One region of the Streptomyces sp. cmx-18-6 genome, then DNA from elsewhere that is predicted to be linked to it. Evidence: riboswitches for the same ligand, from Rfam matches in the RefSeq annotation. Region 1 holds a riboswitch; each other region holds the start of a gene.
What was found. A riboswitch is a leader RNA that binds a small molecule or an ion and turns the genes downstream of it on or off. The one in region 1 is predicted to bind thiamine pyrophosphate.

Region 1 (2,258 bases):
CGATGGAGGGCCACCGGTCACGGCCGGCGCATACCGGTGATGCCCGGGCGCATTCGACTGTCATGGGCGGGTCCGGCGACGGCCCGGCGCACCCCGGCGTGTCTGCGACACTGGATGAACCATGCCTAAGCCCGGAGAACTCACTTTCGTCGCGCCCCGCGGAGCCAAGAAGCCCCCGCGGCACCTCGCCGACCTCACGCCCGCCGAGCGCAAGGAAGCGGTCGCCGCGACCGGCGAGAAGCCGTTCCGCGCCCAGCAGCTCTCGCAGCACTACTTCGCGCGGTACGCGCACGACCCGGCGCAGTGGACCAACATTCCCGCCGGATCCCGGGAGAAGCTCGCCGAGGCGCTGTTCCCCGACCTGATGTCCGTGGTGCGGCACATCAGCTGCGACGACGACACCACCCGTAAGACGCTGTGGAAGCTGCACGACGGGACGCTGGTGGAGTCCGTCCTGATGCGCTACCCCGAGCGCGTCACGATGTGCATCTCCTCCCAGGCCGGCTGCGGGATGAACTGCCCCTTCTGCGCCACCGGGCAGGCCGGGCTCGACCGGAACCTGTCGACCGCCGAGATCGTGCACCAGATCGTCGACGGCATGCGCGCCCTGCGCGACGGCGACGTGCCCGGCGGTCCCGCCCGGCTGTCCAACATCGTCTTCATGGGCATGGGCGAGCCGCTCGCCAACTACAACCGCGTCGTCGGAGCGATCCGCCGGCTCACCGACCCCGAGCCGGACGGCCTCGGCCTGTCCCAGCGCGGGATCACCGTCTCCACCGTGGGGCTCGTCCCGGCGATGCTGCGTTTCGCCGACGAGGGCTTCAAGTGCCGTCTCGCCGTCTCGCTGCACGCCCCGGACGACGAGCTGCGCGACACCCTCGTCCCCGTGAACACCCGGTGGAACGTACGGGAGGTGCTGGACGCCGCCTGGGAGTACGCGGAGAAGTCCGGCCGCCGGATCTCCATCGAGTACGCCCTCATCCGGGACATCAACGACCAGGCGTGGCGCGGGGACCTCCTCGGCCGGCTACTCAAGGGCAAGCGGGTGCACGTCAACCTGATCCCGCTGAACCCCACGCCCGGCTCCAAGTGGACCGCCTCGCGGCCCGAGGACGAGAAGGCGTTCGTCGAGGCCATCGCGGCCCATGGCGTGCCCGTCACCGTCCGGGACACCCGGGGCCAGGAGATCGACGGGGCCTGCGGGCAGCTGGCGGCCTCCGAGCGCTGACCACCGGTGGCCCGGGAGCGGCCGGTGACCCTCACACCGTCCGGCCGAAAACCGCCGGTGTAGCCTGGGCCGAAATCAACTTCATATTCCGACAGGGGAGCGCCACAGCGCTGAGAGTGCGGCACCAAGGACAGGTTGGCCGCAGACCCTCTGAACCTCGCCCGGGTCATTCCGGGTAGGAAGTTCGGACCTTACTCAAGCTGTTGCGCCCTGCCCGCTTCCGGTACGACCCGGCGGCGGGCGGGGCCGCGTCTCTTCCTGGTCACCTCCAGGAGGAATCACATGAACACCACCAAGAAGTACGCCGCGACCGCGCTCGCCGCGGCGCTCGGCGTCACCGTCCTCGCGGGCTGCGGCGACTCGGACGGCTCCCCGTCCGGATCCGGCGCGTCGAAGGGCGGCGGCTCCAAGACCGTCACCCTGGTCACCCACGACTCCTTCGACGTCTCGGAAGCTGTGCTGAAGCAGTTCACCGAGAAGAGCGGCTACACCGTCGAGCTCCTCAAGAGCGGCGACGCCGGGGCCGCGCTCAACCAGGAGATCCTGACGAAGGGCTCCCCGCGCGGCGACGTCTTCTTCGGCGTCGACAACACCCTGCTCTCCCGCGCCCTCGACAACGGCCTCTTCATTCCGTACGAGGCCAAGGGCCTCGACCGGCTCGCGGACGGCACCGAGCAGGACGGGGAACACCGCGTCACGCCCGTCGACACCGGCGACATCTGCGTCAACTACGACAAGAAGTACTTCGCCGACAAGAAGCTCGCGCCGCCGCAGACCTTCGAGGACCTGCTGAAGCCCGCGTACAAGAACCTCCTCGTCACCGAGAACGCGGCGAACTCCTCGCCCGGCCTCGGCTTCCTCCTCGGCACCGTCGCGGCCCAGGGCGAGGACGGTTACGAGGAGTACTGGAAGAAGCTGAAGGCCAACGGCGTCAAGGTCGTCGACGGCTGGGAGGAGGCGTACCACGAGGAGTTCTCGGGCTCGGCGGGCGGAAAGAAGACCGGCGCGGACCGGCCCCTGGTCGTCAGTT
Region 2 (2,258 bases), on a different contig from region 1:
GCAGCAGCGGCAGCGCCGCGCCCGCGTACGCCAGCACCAGGGTGTTCACGACCGAGGCGATGTGGTCCCGTCCGATGCGGATGCCGGCCCGGTACAGCCCGCGCCAGCCCATCCGCGGGTCCGCCTGGTGCAGTTCCCAGACGGCGGATGTCTGGGTGACCGTCACATCATCGAGCACCCCGAGCGACCCGATGATCACACCGGCCAGCAGCAGGCCGCTCATGTCGATGTCCGGGTAGAGCCCGTGGATGAGGCCGGTGTTGTCGTCGGTGTTGCCGCTCAGGCTCGCCCATCCGATGAAGAGGGAGCCGAGCAGCCCGATCAGCAGCAGCGAGATCAGCGTGCCGATGACCGCGACGGACGTACGCGCCGTCACCCCGTGGCACATGTAGAGCGCGGCCAGCATGATGGCACTGGCCCCGATCACCGCCACCACCAGCGGATTCGAGCCCTGAAGGATCGCCGGCAGGATGAACAGGGTCAGTACGGCGAACGAGACGGCCAGCGCCACCAGGGCCATCACCCCCCGCAGCCTGCCCACCGCGACCACCGCCAGCGCGAAGATCGCGGCCAGCAGCGCCAGCGGGACCTTCCGGTTCACGTCGGTGACGGAGTACTGGAGGTCGCGGGGCGCGTCGGGGGCGTACGCCACGACCACGCCCTGGCCCTCGCGCAGTTGGCGGGGCGCGTCCGGCTGGACGACCTCGACGAACCTGCGGCCCTTGTCGTCGCCCGTGGTCACCTCGACGGTCGCCTTCGCGCACTCCCCCTCCTGCTCGTTGACGGCCTCGCGGCCCGAGGGGGTGGAGGTGTCGCCGGTCGGGGGCACCTGCGCGGCGTTGACGTCCGCGCAGTCGACCTGGACGACCTGGACGACCTTGCCGTCCTGGGTCTGCCGGTCGAAACCGACGCCGGTGCGCTCGTGGTCGGGGGCGCCGCCGGGCCAGAAGGCGATCAGGCCGACGACGACCGCCGTGGCGAACGGGATCAGCACGGCGGCGATGACCTTGCGCAGGTGCTTGGAGACCGGGGCGGCGGGTCCGTGGCTGTGCGTGTGGCCGTGGGTGTGGCCCGGGGGCGGCGGCTGGGGTGCGGGGTCGCTTTGGGGGGAGGTCACGGGGCGATCATCGCAAGAACGAGGGGGCCCTCTGGTCAGCTCGCCGGAAAGGACGCTAGCGTGGAGGCACTTTGCACACGCGGGAGCTCGGAGCACCGGGCTGAGAGGGCGCTGATCGCCGTACGTCCGTACGGGAAACGCTGCGCCGACCGCCGAACCTGTTACCGGGTAATGCCGGCGTAGGGAGTAGGTCTCATGACCACAGCGGACGCACGCACGCCTGCCTCGAAACAGAACGACGAGCCGCGCACCGGCGGGACGTCGAACGACGGGGCCGGGAAGTCCATCGGCTGGCACAAGGGATACGTCCAGGGCTCGCGCCCGGACCTCCGGGTTCCGGTCCGACAGGTGCACCTCACCAACGGCAAGGACGTGACGCTGTACGACACGTCGGGGCCGTACACCGATCCCGCCGTCGACACCGATGTCCGCCGGGGGCTCGCGCCCCTGCGGGAGAACTGGATCATCGCCCGCGGCGACACCGAGGAGTACGCGGGCCGCCCGGCCCGCCCCGAGGACGACGGGCTCAAGCACACCTCGCCGCGCGGCGGACTGCGCAACCTCGACGCGGTCTTCCCCGGCCGCCCGCGCCAGCCGCGCCGCAGCCGCGACGGACGGCCCGTCACCCAGCTCGCGTACGCCCGGCGCGGGGAGATCACCCCGGAGATGGAGTACGTCGCGATCCGGGAGAACGTCGAGCCCGAGGTCGTGCGCGAGGAGATCGCGGCGGGCCGGGCGGTGCTGCCGGCCAACGTCAACCACCCCGAGATCGAGCCGATGATCATCGGCAAGCGGTTCCTGGTGAAGGTCAACGCCAACATCGGCAACTCGGCCGTCACCTCCTCCATCGAGGAGGAGGTGGACAAGATGACCTGGGCGACCAAGTGGGGCGCCGACACGGTCATGGACCTGTCCACCGGCCGCAACATCCACACCACCCGCGAGTGGGTGCTGCGCAACTCCCCCGTGCCGATCGGCACCGTCCCGCTCTACCAGGCCCTGGAGAAGGTCGACGGCCGGGCCGAGGAGCTGACCTGGGAGATCTACAAGGACACCGTCATCGAGCAGGCCGAGCAGGGCGTGGACTACATGACGGTGCACGCCGGCGTGCGCCTGCCGTACGTCCCGCTGACCGCCCGCC
Region 3 (2,258 bases), on a different contig from region 1:
CTGCACGGCGGTCAGGACCTCGACGCGGTCGCCCTCGCCGAGCGTGGTGGCGGCCCACTGGCCGCGCGGCACGACGCACTCGTTGACGGCGGCGGCGACCCCGGAGGGCGCGGTGGTCAGGGCGGCGACGAGCCGGTCCAGCGCGGTCCCCGCGTCGAGGGTGCGCGGCTCACCGTTGACCAGGACGGATACGGGCGGGTTCATACGGGCTGCTCCTGGAGTACGGGGGTGGCGTCGGCGGACGCGAACCGGCCCGGGGCGAAGGGGCGGGCCACCTCGGGCAGCTCGCCGGTGGTCAGCGCCTGGGCCATCGCGTCGCCGGTGACGGGCGTCAGCAGGACGCCGTTGCGGTGGTGGCCGGTGGCGAGGAGGAGGCCGGGCAGGGCGGTCGGGCCCAGCAGCGGGGCGTTGTCGGGGGACGCGGGGCGCAGACCGGCGCGGGTCTCGGTGAGCGGCAGCTCGGTGATGCCGGGCACCAGTTCGTGGGCGTCGCGCAGCAGCTCGTACACCCCGCCGGCGGTGACGGTGGTGTCCCAGCCCATCTCCTCGCTGGTCGCGCCGACGACCAGCTCGCCGTTCTCGCGCGGTACGAGATAGACGTGGCCGCCCCGGACCACCGCGCGCACGGTACGGCTGAGGAAGGGGGCGTACGCCGGTGGCACGGTGAGCCGCAGGACCTGGCCCTTGACCGGGCGGACCGGCGGCACGACCTCCTCCGGGAGCCCCGCGAGCCGCCCGCTGAGGCTGCCCGCCGCCAGCACGACCTGATCGGCCGCCGACTCCGTACCGTCGCCGAGCACCGCCCCGGCCGCCCGGCCCCCGGTCACGGTGAGCCGCTCCACGGGAGCCCGCCGGAACGTCACCCCGGCCCGTTCGCCGGCGGCCAGCAGCGCGGCGGCCAGCCGGCGCGGGTCCACCTGGTGGTCGCCGTCGACCCGCAGCCCGCCCCGGACGCCCGGGGCGAGCATCGGCTCAAGCCGGCGGCACTCGCGGCCGTTCAGCCAGACCGACTCCAGGCCCGAACGCTCCTGGAGGGCGTGCAGCTCGCGCAGATGCGCCCGGTCGTCGGAGTCCAGCGCGACGGCCAGCGTGCCGCAGGTGCGGAAGCCGGTGTCCAGGCCGCTCGCCGCCTCCAGCTCCGCGACGAACTCCGGATAGCGGGCGGCGGAGGCGAGGTTGAGGCCGAGCAGCATCTCCTCGCCGTAGTGCAGTTCGGTGACGGCGGCCAGCATGCCCGCCGCGACCTGCGCCGCGCCGCCGCCCGGATCGGGATCGGCCACGGTGACGGCCAGCCCGCGCTGGGCCGCCCGCCACGCGGTGACCAGGCCGATGACGCCGCCCCCGATGACCAGGACGTCGGACCCTGAGGTTCTCCCCGAGACGCGCATGGGTGTCCAGCCCCTCCCTTCGCCGGCATGACCCGGATCAGGTTCGTACGGTCGGAGGCCGCCCAGCCTCCCTCTCAGCCCGGTCCGTCCGGGCTCCCGCGAGTGTTCTACCGTGGCCAGCCTAAACCCACCCGCCTTCCGCCCAGCGGGGAGCGCCCAGTGGGAGTCCCAGGAGGGCGGCGGGACGAGCGTGGTGGAGGAGCTTGCCTCCCGTCCCGGGGAGCTCCTTTCCTGACGGTGCGTCAGATGATTAGGGTGGGCGGGTGAGCGAGCAGACGGAACACCACGCGGCCGGGCGGCGGACCCGGAACGCCGTCATCGTCGGAGCGGGCATGGCGGGCGTGCAGACCGCCGTCGCCCTGCGGGAAGCCGGCTTCACCGGCCCCGTGACCCTGATCGGCGCCGAACCCCACCAGCCCTACGACCGGCCGCCGCTGTCCAAGGCGGTGCTGCTGGGCGCGGCCGAGGGCTCCGCCTTCGACGTCGACTTCGAGGCGCTGGACATCACGCTGCGCCTCGGCCTGGACGTCACCGCCCTGCGCGCCGCCCACCACCTGCTGGACACGGCCGAGGGGACCGTCCCGTACGACGTCCTGGTCCTGGCGACCGGCGCGGAGCCCATCACCCTGCCCGGCACGGAAGGCGTCCAGGGCGTCCATCTGCTGCGCACCCTGGACGACGCCGCCCGGCTGCGCCCCGTCCTGCGACGGCGGCACGACGTGGTCGTCGTCGGCGCGGGCTGGATCGGCGCGGAGTTCGCCACCGCCGCCCGCGCCGCGGGGTGCGCGGTCACCGTCGTCGAGGCCGCCGCCCGCCCGCTGGCCGGGACCCTGCCCGCCGAGGTCGCCGCGCCGATGGCCGACTGGTACG

Region 2: it holds a riboswitch for thiamine pyrophosphate, as region 1 does, so the genes downstream of both, thiC (phosphomethylpyrimidine synthase ThiC) here and ACLJPL_RS11170 (thiamine ABC transporter substrate binding subunit) in region 1, are expected to answer to the same signal.
Region 3: it holds a riboswitch for thiamine pyrophosphate, as region 1 does, so the genes downstream of both, thiO (glycine oxidase ThiO) here and ACLJPL_RS11170 (thiamine ABC transporter substrate binding subunit) in region 1, are expected to answer to the same signal.

What each region holds. Positions count from the first base shown of each region.
Region 1 covers NZ_JAEBEP010000004.1:109,404-111,661, reverse strand. Annotated here, with positions in the region: gene rlmN (23S rRNA (adenine(2503)-C(2))-methyltransferase RlmN) at 122-1,228, shown strand; TPP riboswitch at 1,312-1,428, shown strand; gene ACLJPL_RS11170 (thiamine ABC transporter substrate binding subunit) at 1,511-2,258, shown strand, end outside.
Region 2 covers NZ_JAEBEP010000006.1:337,241-339,498, forward strand. Annotated here, with positions in the region: gene ACLJPL_RS16975 (YibE/F family protein) at 1-1,117, opposite strand, end outside; TPP riboswitch at 1,187-1,320, shown strand; gene thiC (phosphomethylpyrimidine synthase ThiC) at 1,313-2,258, shown strand, end outside.
Region 3 covers NZ_JAEBEP010000001.1:102,871-105,128, reverse strand. Annotated here, with positions in the region: gene thiS (sulfur carrier protein ThiS) at 1-204, opposite strand, end outside; gene thiO (glycine oxidase ThiO) at 201-1,388, opposite strand; TPP riboswitch at 1,386-1,498, opposite strand; gene ACLJPL_RS00450 (NAD(P)/FAD-dependent oxidoreductase) at 1,652-2,258, shown strand, end outside.